One region of the Streptosporangium sp. NPDC001681 genome, then DNA from elsewhere that is predicted to be linked to it. Evidence: riboswitches for the same ligand, from Rfam matches in the RefSeq annotation. Region 1 holds a riboswitch; the other holds the start of a gene.
What was found. A riboswitch is a leader RNA that binds a small molecule or an ion and turns the genes downstream of it on or off. The one in region 1 is predicted to bind cyclic di-AMP.

Region 1 (4,405 bases):
TTCTGGGCCAGTTGTTCGCTGACAGGGCCGACGGAAGCAGCGAGGGTGAGGGCCGGAAGCTCTCGGTGGACCTGCCACCGGGTGACGTGGTGTGGCCCGACCCCGGTTACGCTCAGCTCTCCTTTCGTCGCCGTCCGGCGTTCTGGCTCAGCGAGGTGGCCGTCTCAGGTGAGTACTGGGCACGGCTGCGGGCGCAGCACGAGCACTCCGGCCTGTGGCCGGTGCTGCTGGAGGACTCGGTGCAGCCCTGGTCGGCCGGTCAGATCGCCCCGGACACCGCCGTCGAGATCGACAACTACCACGCCGCCGCGTTCATGGCCGAGGTCTGGTCCGACTGGATCGCCAAGGCTCACATCGACCAGCTCGAAATCCTCGACCCCTTCGGAGTCGAATGTCCGGGTCCGGCCCCGGCGGGAAGGCTCGCCGCCGATCCCGGCGTGGTCGCCGACTGGTACGCGGGCCTGGTGGCCGAGCGCAGGACCCCGCTCGGACTCGTCGCGGTCGAGCGCGGGGCCGACGCCCTCGCCGTCATGGGCTGGCAGGGCGCCCTGAACCACAACGAGTGGATGGTCCCGCTCGCGGCGGTGGTACGGAGCTGGGAGGACAGGTTCGGGGTGCGGCTGGTCGGGATGGGGTTCAACACCCTCGACCTCAGCGTCGCCGCGCCCCCGACGACCTCGGAACACGCCCTGCACGTCGCCGCGGAGCACTGGACGTTCTGCCCCGACAGCATCATCCAGGGCGCGGGGAACCTCATCGACTACGCCGAGCAGATCAAGGGCAGGAACGCCTGGTCGTTCTGGTGGGACTGAGCCCGCCCCGGGGTGCCCTTCGTCAAGGGAGGGCTTCCTCGGGGAGCGCGGATTCCCCAATGTGGATCTTTGAGGGGGATCTACCTCGGGGATGCTCTCCCCCCGGGCGTGGAAGGGCTTCGGGCACGGGGCTCGGGGTGTGATCACCCTCGCGCGACTGGGCCCCTCGTGGGCGCGGAAGGCCCTCGGACACGGGTCTCCGGGGTGTGAAACCCGAGATCGGCAAGACGTTCTCGCTGGTAGGGCGGTTGTTGGTGGGACGGGGTCTCCGATGGGGCTTTCTTGAAGCTTGTAGGTAGATCTTCTGGGGTTTTCATGACATTTGCTTTGCTTTGTCCGGTTTCGGTGGGTAGTGTCCACGGATATCGGTTGGCGACCTGCCCTTCACAAGAGGGAGCGGCCGGCCGACGTCGAATCCCACCGGGCCCGCGGGGCCCAGGGAGCCGGGGAACCACTTTCCCGGGGTGAATCCGCCGCGAACGTGCGGCGGTAGGGCAACTCCATCGCCCGAACCCGTCAGCTAACCCGGTAGACGAGCTGGAGAGGAGATCCCCCTCATGGATCACCGCGTCACCGCGTCGGTGCCCGTCCTGCCCGTGCCGACCACCTGAACTTCATCTCTGTCCTTCGTCGCCGCGCCTGAGCGTGGCACCTGGACCGTGCTCCGCGTAGCGATCCGCTGATCTCGCCACGCCGCTTTTCCGAAGAGCGCGTCCCCGCCAGTGCACCCCTTGCCGTGTGTCGCAGCTGGCTGCCCCGTTCCCTCGTGAAAGAGCCCCTTCTTCATGCGTCTTCCCTTTGACCTGCCCAAGAACGGTCTGATCAAGAACCTCTCGTACAAGAACCGTCTCACCACCGCCGCCCTCGTCGGCGCGAGCGTGCTCGTCTCCGGCGGCGTCGCCTCCGCGCTGCCCGCCTCCCCCGCCGTCGCCGCCCCCGCCTCCGCCGCCTCCCCCGGCGCGGACACCGAGGTGGCCGCCAACGAGGTCGTGCTCCTCAAGGGCTCGACCAGGGCCTCCTACTTCTGGGACGACTCCTCGGGCCGGGCCGGCGACACCGGTCTGCCGGCCAGTGGCAAGCCGATGCAGAAGGGCATGATCGCCAGCCCGAGCTGGCCCCTGTTCACCGAGGGCTACGTCGTCTACAAGGGCAAGAAGGCCAAGTTCTTCGTCGGTGACCGCGGTCCCGGCGTGCCCTCCAACGTGGGCGTCATGATCGACCTTGACGCCAAGACCTTCGCCGACCTGACCGGTGGCCGGTTCAACCCCGCCACGCTCGGTGTGGACGGTAACGGCGGCATGGGCCACATCGACGTCAAGTACGTGGTCACCAAGTGGGGTGACGGCGTGGGCAAGAAGAACCACCCCGTGGCGTTCTCCACCGGTGCCTGGCGTTACCGGGACGCGAACCCGGCGAAGCCTCCGCAGACGGTCCTGGTCAAGGCCGAGCAGTCCAAGAAGGCTGTGAAGGCCCAGCAGGTGAGCCAGACGTTCGCCAAGCCCAAGATCATGTCCGAGCCCCTCACCGCGCCCGGGGCGATCGTCGCCGCCAAGCCGGTCGCCCTGTCCGGCGCCGATGCCAAGGCCGCCGAGCAGGGTGTCCGGGACCTGGGCGCCACCGCCCCGGTGGCGGCCGCGACCCCGGCCGGTTCCTCCGCCACCACGGCCGCCACCCTGGCCCTGGTCGGAGTGCTCGCCGCGGGCGGTGCCACCTACCTGGTCGCCGGCCATCTCCGCCGCAGGGCGGTCGCCGAGAAGAGCTGAGGTCCGGCGCGATCGATGAGCTCACCGCCCCGGTAACGCCCGGGCGGTGAGCCCCTGCCGCGGCCCGTGCCCTTTCTGAAAGGGCACGGGCCGCGGCAGGATCAGACCTCGAGCCTCTCCTCGATGCCGCGCAGGATGTGCCGCGCGAGCGCGAGGTTGGCCCGGTTCCGGTCGAGGGCCATGTAGATGAACAGGCCTTTGCCGCTCCGGCCGGAGAGCGGGCGGATCACGTGGTACTGCGTGCCGAGGGTGATGAGGATGTCCTCGATGCCGTCCTTGAGACCGAGCGACTCCATGGTCCGCATCTTGGCCTTGACGACCTCGGTGTTACCCGCGGCCGCCACCTGGAGGTCGAGATCCTTGGAACCGCCGAGCGCGCCCAGCGCCATCCCGCTGTTGTAGTCGACGATGACCGCGCCGATGGCGCCGTCGATCGCCATCATCTCCTTGAGAGAGATGTCCATGTTGCCCATTTCTGTCTCCGATCACTGGGTTATCGACATGCGCGAGGTGATGGCGGCCAATCTGGCCGCCGTCTTGCGACCCTCCAGCCGGAGCAGCCCGAGGTTGGTCCCCGGGCGTGCCAGGACTGTGAGGACGATCTTGGGTCCGGCGGCGTAGCAGGCCGCGTAGCCGTTGGTGCCGGAGATCAGCGTCTCCTCGAAGGTGCCCTTGCCGGCCATGCCCGTCATCCGGCGGCTGAGGGCCAGGAGCGCGGAGGAGAGCGCGCCGGTCTGCTCGGCGGCGGTGTCGCGGCCCAGATCACTGGCCAGGGTCAGGCCGTCGACGCTGCACACGATGCTCCCGTCCACGTCGGGGATGCGCTCTCGCAGCAGCGCCATCTCCCGGCGTATCTCCTCACGCAGTTCCACCGGCACCCTCCTTCCGATCAGCTTCAGCGTCCGCAGCCTTATCGGCGGCATCGAACCAGGCTCAAGTCAGTGCCTCCAATGCGTTCCTGAGCCGGATGAGCAGGTTGACGTCGGTCGGATCCCCGGTGGCTCCGGGGAGCGACGCAGGCGTCGCCAGGGAGCCCGTTCCGGCTGCCGGGATCTCCGTGGCCCCCCTCGTCCGTCTCGGCAGCGGGTCCTGCGCGGCGGGTGCGGCGGCCGTGTCGGGTTCCGGGACGCGCAGCAGCCCACGGGAGGCGAGCTGCCGTACGGCGAGCAGCACCGAGTACGCCGGGCGGCCCAGCTTGCGTGCCAGGTCGGCCGGGGTCGCCGTGGAGTCGGCGCCGACCAGCACCTCCCACTGCAGCGAGCTCAGCACCACCCGCTGGGCGGCGACGCGCCTCCGCGGGACGACCGGGAGCGTGTCCAGCTCCGCGGACGGCCAGGTCTGTTCCAACTGCGCCTTCCTCCGCTTGCACTCCCGGAGCAGGCCGGCCGCGTCGAAGTACCACTGCGGTCCGAGCCAGTGCCGCTCTCCCCGCCGGAACCTGGGCCGGTGCCCGGTCGACTCCAGCAGGAAGTAGCTGGCGTCGAGCACCGTGCTCAGCACGCAGAACTCCAGCTCGCCCTTGGTGAGCAGACCCTGGGCGAGGAGCCGGTCGCCTCCGAGGATCTGCGGGGCGGCGACCGGCGGCTCGCCGCCCCGCAGATCCTCGGTCGCGGACTGCCTGGCCTGTCGTACGGCGTGGGCGGAGATCCCGCGGCAGGCCGCCAGCAGGTCCTCCAGCCGGGGGGCCGCCGCGCTCTCGGCATAGGTCACGCGGCCGTCGGTGAGATAGATGGCGCCCGCCTTGCCGAGGCGGAGCGAGCCGGTGGCGCGATCACTGGCGAGCCCGCTGAGGATGATCTCGACGCTCGGCACGGCTTCACGTCGATATCA
Region 2 (4,405 bases), on a different contig from region 1:
CAACCAGACCAAGAACGCCACCCCCGTGCAGGAGTTCCTCAATGACAAGCCCGCACTCCTGGCGAAGATCCTCAAGCAGGCAAAAGCACCACTGCATGACGCCGCCGCCGTCAACACCACCCGCTGGGCCCTGTGGCAGGCGCTGGAGGCCACCGGCCTGCCCGTGGCAGGCGCCTCCGGCGGGCGCACCAAATGGAACCGCTCCCGCACCGGCGCCCCGAAGTCCCACACGTTGGACGCGTTGCACGTCGGCGAACTGGAGAGCGTGACTGCCTGGCCGTCCACGGTCCTGGTGGTCACGGCGACCGGTCGCGGCACCTACGCCCGCACCGTCCCCGACCGATACGGGTTCCCCCGTCTTGCCCGGCCACGGAGCAAACTGCACCACGGCTTCCAAACCGGCGACCTGGTCCGGGCAAACGTCCCGGCAGGCAAGAAGGCCGGGGTTCACACCGGCCGGGTCGCCGTCCGCACCACCGGAAGCTTCAACATCACCACCCGGCACGGCACCGTGCAGGGCATCGGCCACCGCCACGTTCGCATGCTCCAGAGAGCGGACGGCTACGGCTACGCAACCCATTCAGAAACGCGGCACCGTGCCGCGTTTCCTCCCCCGTCTGAAGGCGGGGGTCTCCACGCTGGAGGTAACCGATGAAATCGCGGGCCTGACCGCCGAGCAGCTCGGAGAAAAGACCGTACCCCCCTCGGAGCCGTCCCTGCTCGGGCTGGTCCGGCACATGGTCGTGGTCGAGCGAAGCCGGTTCCGGAACGTGCTGAACGGAGAGAACCGCCGGAACCTCTGGCGGACCCCGGAATCCGGCGAGCACCCCGAATCCGACGTCGATGGAGCCGGTGTCGATGAGGCGTTCAGGGCCTGGGATGAGGAGTGCGCACACTCTCGCGGCATCGTGGATGCCACCGGGCCGCTGGACGTCACCGCGAAAGGGGCACGACGGCGGGACGATCGATGCGAAGGAGTCGCGAAGGCGGCCGGGGGAACGCCGTCAGGGGCGCCGCTCGAGCGAGCGGCGCCCCTGGGCGAGTGCGGATCGGCCCGCGTTCACCGGCGGGGGGTCGGGTGCCCGCCCCATGGGGGATGACGCGGGCGGCGGGTGTGGATCAGTCGGCGTAGACGGGGTAGCCGTAGCCGACGACCTGGGAGACGGGCCGGATGCGCTGCTCGACGTTGCCGTTGCCGGTGTTGCCCTCGATCGTGGTGATCGTGCCGTCTCCGTTGTCCTTCTTCACGAAGCCGACGTGGTCGATGCCGTCGAGGCTCTTGCCGCCGGCCCAGTCGAAGTAGACGACGGCGCCGGGAGTGGGGGTGGTGCCCCAGTGATGGTTGTTCTTGAACCACTTGGCGTGGGTGACGGTGTAGGCGTCCCAGCCCATCGTGGGCCGGATGCCGGCCATCTCACCGACCCAGGAGACGAACATCGCGCACCAGGGGGCGTTGGCGTAGCCCTGGATGCTGCCGCCGTCACGGGCGACGGTCTCCTTGGCGCGTGGGGAGGACATGTACCACGAGTGGAACTTGGTCCCGCCGCCCTGGGAGTTCTCACGGACGCCGATCTGCTTGGAGGCGAGGTCCAGGACCTGCGCGGCGGAGACCTTGGGCAGCCTCTCGGCCGCGATCTCGAGCGGGGTTCTCGCGGGCCTGTGCTGCGAGACCTCGGAGACCTTCGTCTCGGCGGGCGGGTTCAGAGCGGTGTGGCTGTCGGCCAGGGCTGCGGAGCCCACGGAGCCGGTCGCCAGGACGACGCAGGCGCCCAGGAGGGCGCTCGCCACGCGGGGGGCGCTGAAGGTGGGGGTGAGGCGGTGCTTGGTCATACCGGGGTTCGACTCCTTGCTTCGCTTCCATGCCGCCTACCGGGTTAGCTGACGGGTTCGGGCTGGGAAGTGCCCTACGGCGCGAGAACGCGCTGATTCACCCCAGGAACGTGGTTCCCCGGTTCCGCAGACTTCGCGGATTCGGCGGCCGTGCTCACCGCGGGCGGAGGGGTTCCGCCCAGGTGGAACACGGTCGGGCAATGTGACGGCAATGCTTAGATCTATACAGACCCAGACATTTGCCATGAACAGGACGAACGTACGTCACTCGGACAGACGATTACAAGTAGGACACATTGCCCTGACTTGGTGATACGTCCAAGTCGCGGGGGTACGACGGGGGGTCGCTTGGCCTGGGAAGGAGGCGGGTCGCACCCGTCCTCCGGCCGGTCGCGGCGGGCGGGGGCGCGGCCCCGTCGCGGGCGGGATCCCCTGTTTCCTCGGCGATCCAGCCGTGTGGTACCCGCCGGTGGATCGCCTGACCCGGGGTGGTATGGCGTGATCGGGAGGCTCGCCGGTAAGGGTGTCAGGCCTTAACTCTTTGCAACAAATATTCGATGGTAAAAAGTGTGGAGCGGATGCGTCCTGCTCCCCCGGAAGGCCCGAACAAGATTCGGCGGCCCCGGGGCCCTCCGGCGGCAGGGCGGGCCTCAGCTCTCTTGGCCGGACCAGGAGCGGAACAGCGGGAGCAGGAACCGGTCGACCGTGTCCTCGACGAACTCCCGATCCAGTGGCTTACCGGTGAAGAGCAGCCGGTACCACACCAGTGCCTCCTTGCCCGCCCAGCGACGGTAGATCGTGGCCTTGCGATCGAAAAGACCGCGCGCAAGCACGCGTGGGCGGCTGTTCATCCGTGGTTCCCCGGCGCTTAAGGCCACCGGGTTAGCTTGGGTCAGTCGTGAACGGGTCATCACCCGGCGTGGAGGACGGTCGAGACCACGCGCGGGATCAGGGTTCGGCCATCGCCTGGGTGGAATCCCCGCTGCAGATGCTCTGCGTCGTGGAGGCCCACCACGCGGGGCTGCTCGGTGCCCGCAGCCACCTCGTGCCCAGGGCGAGGCTCCGCCCCCTGGCTGTCACCGGGCGCGAGCTCGGGCGCCTCACCCTGCCGCCGGGCCTGGAGCTCACCGCCGCTCGGCCGGACATGCCCAGGCCGCGCCGGGGCGTGACCTGGGCGGTGGGCGACGCCTTCTCCGGCAAGGTCCAGTTCCGCTGGCTCACCGGGCGCCCCGGCCGTATCGTGATCGTCGACGACGGGCTGGCCACCATCAGGCTCCTGGAGTTGCTCGTCGGCCACGCGGGTACGCCCCTGCTGAGGGCCCGGGGGAAGGCGGGACGGCTCAGAACCGCCCTCGGCGCGGCGGCCGGACTCAGGTTGCGCGCCGCGGCCCGCTCGGGGCGGCTGTCGATCTTCACGGCGCTGCCCGTTCCCGCGGACCTGGCGAAGGCCGTACGGGCGAGAGGGGCCGAGCTGATCACCCACGACTTCGCCTGGCTGCGGTCGCAGCCGCTGCGCGTGCCCCGTCCCAAGGAGCTCACGGTCGTCCTCGGCACCTCGCTGGTCCGCAACGGCCTGATCCACCGCGACCACTACCTCGGCTGGCTGGCCGCTCTCGGCTCGGCCGGGCCGGTGGCCTACTTCCCGCACCGCAGGGAGGACCCCCACGATCTCGCCAAGGTCGGGGAGCAGCCCGGGATCACCGTCTACGGCGGTGGGATCCCCGCCGAGATGACCCTGCGCGGGCTGGCCGCCGGGCAGCGGGTACTGAGCCTGCCGTCCACCGCGGTCACCTCCCTGCGGGTCCTGCTCTCGGCCAGGGGCGTCCCGGTCGAGACGGTGGACGTCCCGGACGAGTGGTGGACGGTGGAGGCGGCCCCCTCGCTCCGCTCCCACCTGTCGATGTTCGCCCATCACGACACGGGAGCCACCGGGGCATGACCTCGTGACCTCGTGACCCCGCGGCCGGAGGCCGGTGGCGTGCCGCCCCGGGATGCGAGCCGCGCCGGGTCCGCCCATGTGAAATCGGATATGAAGCGGGGGATCCCCGTTGGAGGTTCTCGTTGAAGGTCCTGGCCGTGGCCGACTCTGACTCCTACCTGAAGTGGGCGGCCTGCCTGCTGCGGGACCTGCCCTCGGGATGCACGAGGGAACTGGCGGTCATCCGCACCCCCATCACCCCGTCCCCGGCGCAGATCAGTGCCGCGGTCGCGGGCTCGGCGGCGGATCCGCCGGTGCTCTCGGCCCGCGCGCTGCGCCGGGCCGCCGAGCGGCTCGGGCCCGATGTGGTGCTCGCCGCCTGCACGGGGCCCGTGGTGGACGTGCTGGTCGGCGAGGTGCTGGCCGGGTTGCGGCCACGGCCGGTGTTCGTCTCGGGCCTGCCCGGCATCTCCGTCCCCGCCACCGAGAAGGCCTGGCTGTTCCGCAGCGGATGCGAGCTGTTCGTGCTGCACAGCGGGCGGGAGGTCGAGGAGTTCTCGGCGATGGGCCGCGAGCTGGGCGGGGGCGGCCAGGTGGGGCTGGCCCGGCTGCCGTTTCTGCGAGGCCAGGAGGAGGTCGCCCGCATCGGGCCGCGGG

Region 2: it holds a riboswitch for cyclic di-AMP, as region 1 does, so the genes downstream of both, ABT130_RS21055 (CHAP domain-containing protein) here and ABT130_RS39680 (hypothetical protein) in region 1, are expected to answer to the same signal.

The regions. Positions count from the first base shown of each region.
Region 1 covers NZ_JBEOZN010000139.1:13,061-17,465, forward strand. The annotation lists gene ABT130_RS39675 (DUF4253 domain-containing protein) at 12-812, shown strand; cyclic di-AMP (ydaO/yuaA leader) riboswitch at 1,211-1,362, shown strand; gene ABT130_RS39680 (hypothetical protein) at 1,598-2,575, shown strand; gene ABT130_RS39685 (hypothetical protein) at 2,677-3,048, opposite strand; gene ABT130_RS39690 (roadblock/LC7 domain-containing protein) at 3,061-3,447, opposite strand; gene ABT130_RS39695 (hypothetical protein) at 3,509-4,387, opposite strand; gene ABT130_RS39700 (hypothetical protein) at 4,392-4,405, opposite strand, start outside.
Region 2 covers NZ_JBEOZN010000044.1:857-5,261, forward strand. The annotation lists gene iscB (RNA-guided endonuclease IscB) at 1-655, shown strand, start outside; gene ABT130_RS21050 (mycothiol transferase) at 597-1,100, shown strand; gene ABT130_RS21055 (CHAP domain-containing protein) at 1,120-1,830, opposite strand; cyclic di-AMP (ydaO/yuaA leader) riboswitch at 1,849-1,987, opposite strand; gene ABT130_RS21060 (TetR family transcriptional regulator C-terminal domain-containing protein) at 2,481-2,681, opposite strand; gene ABT130_RS21065 (hypothetical protein) at 2,729-3,769, shown strand; gene ABT130_RS21070 (DUF6716 putative glycosyltransferase) at 3,907-4,405, shown strand, end outside.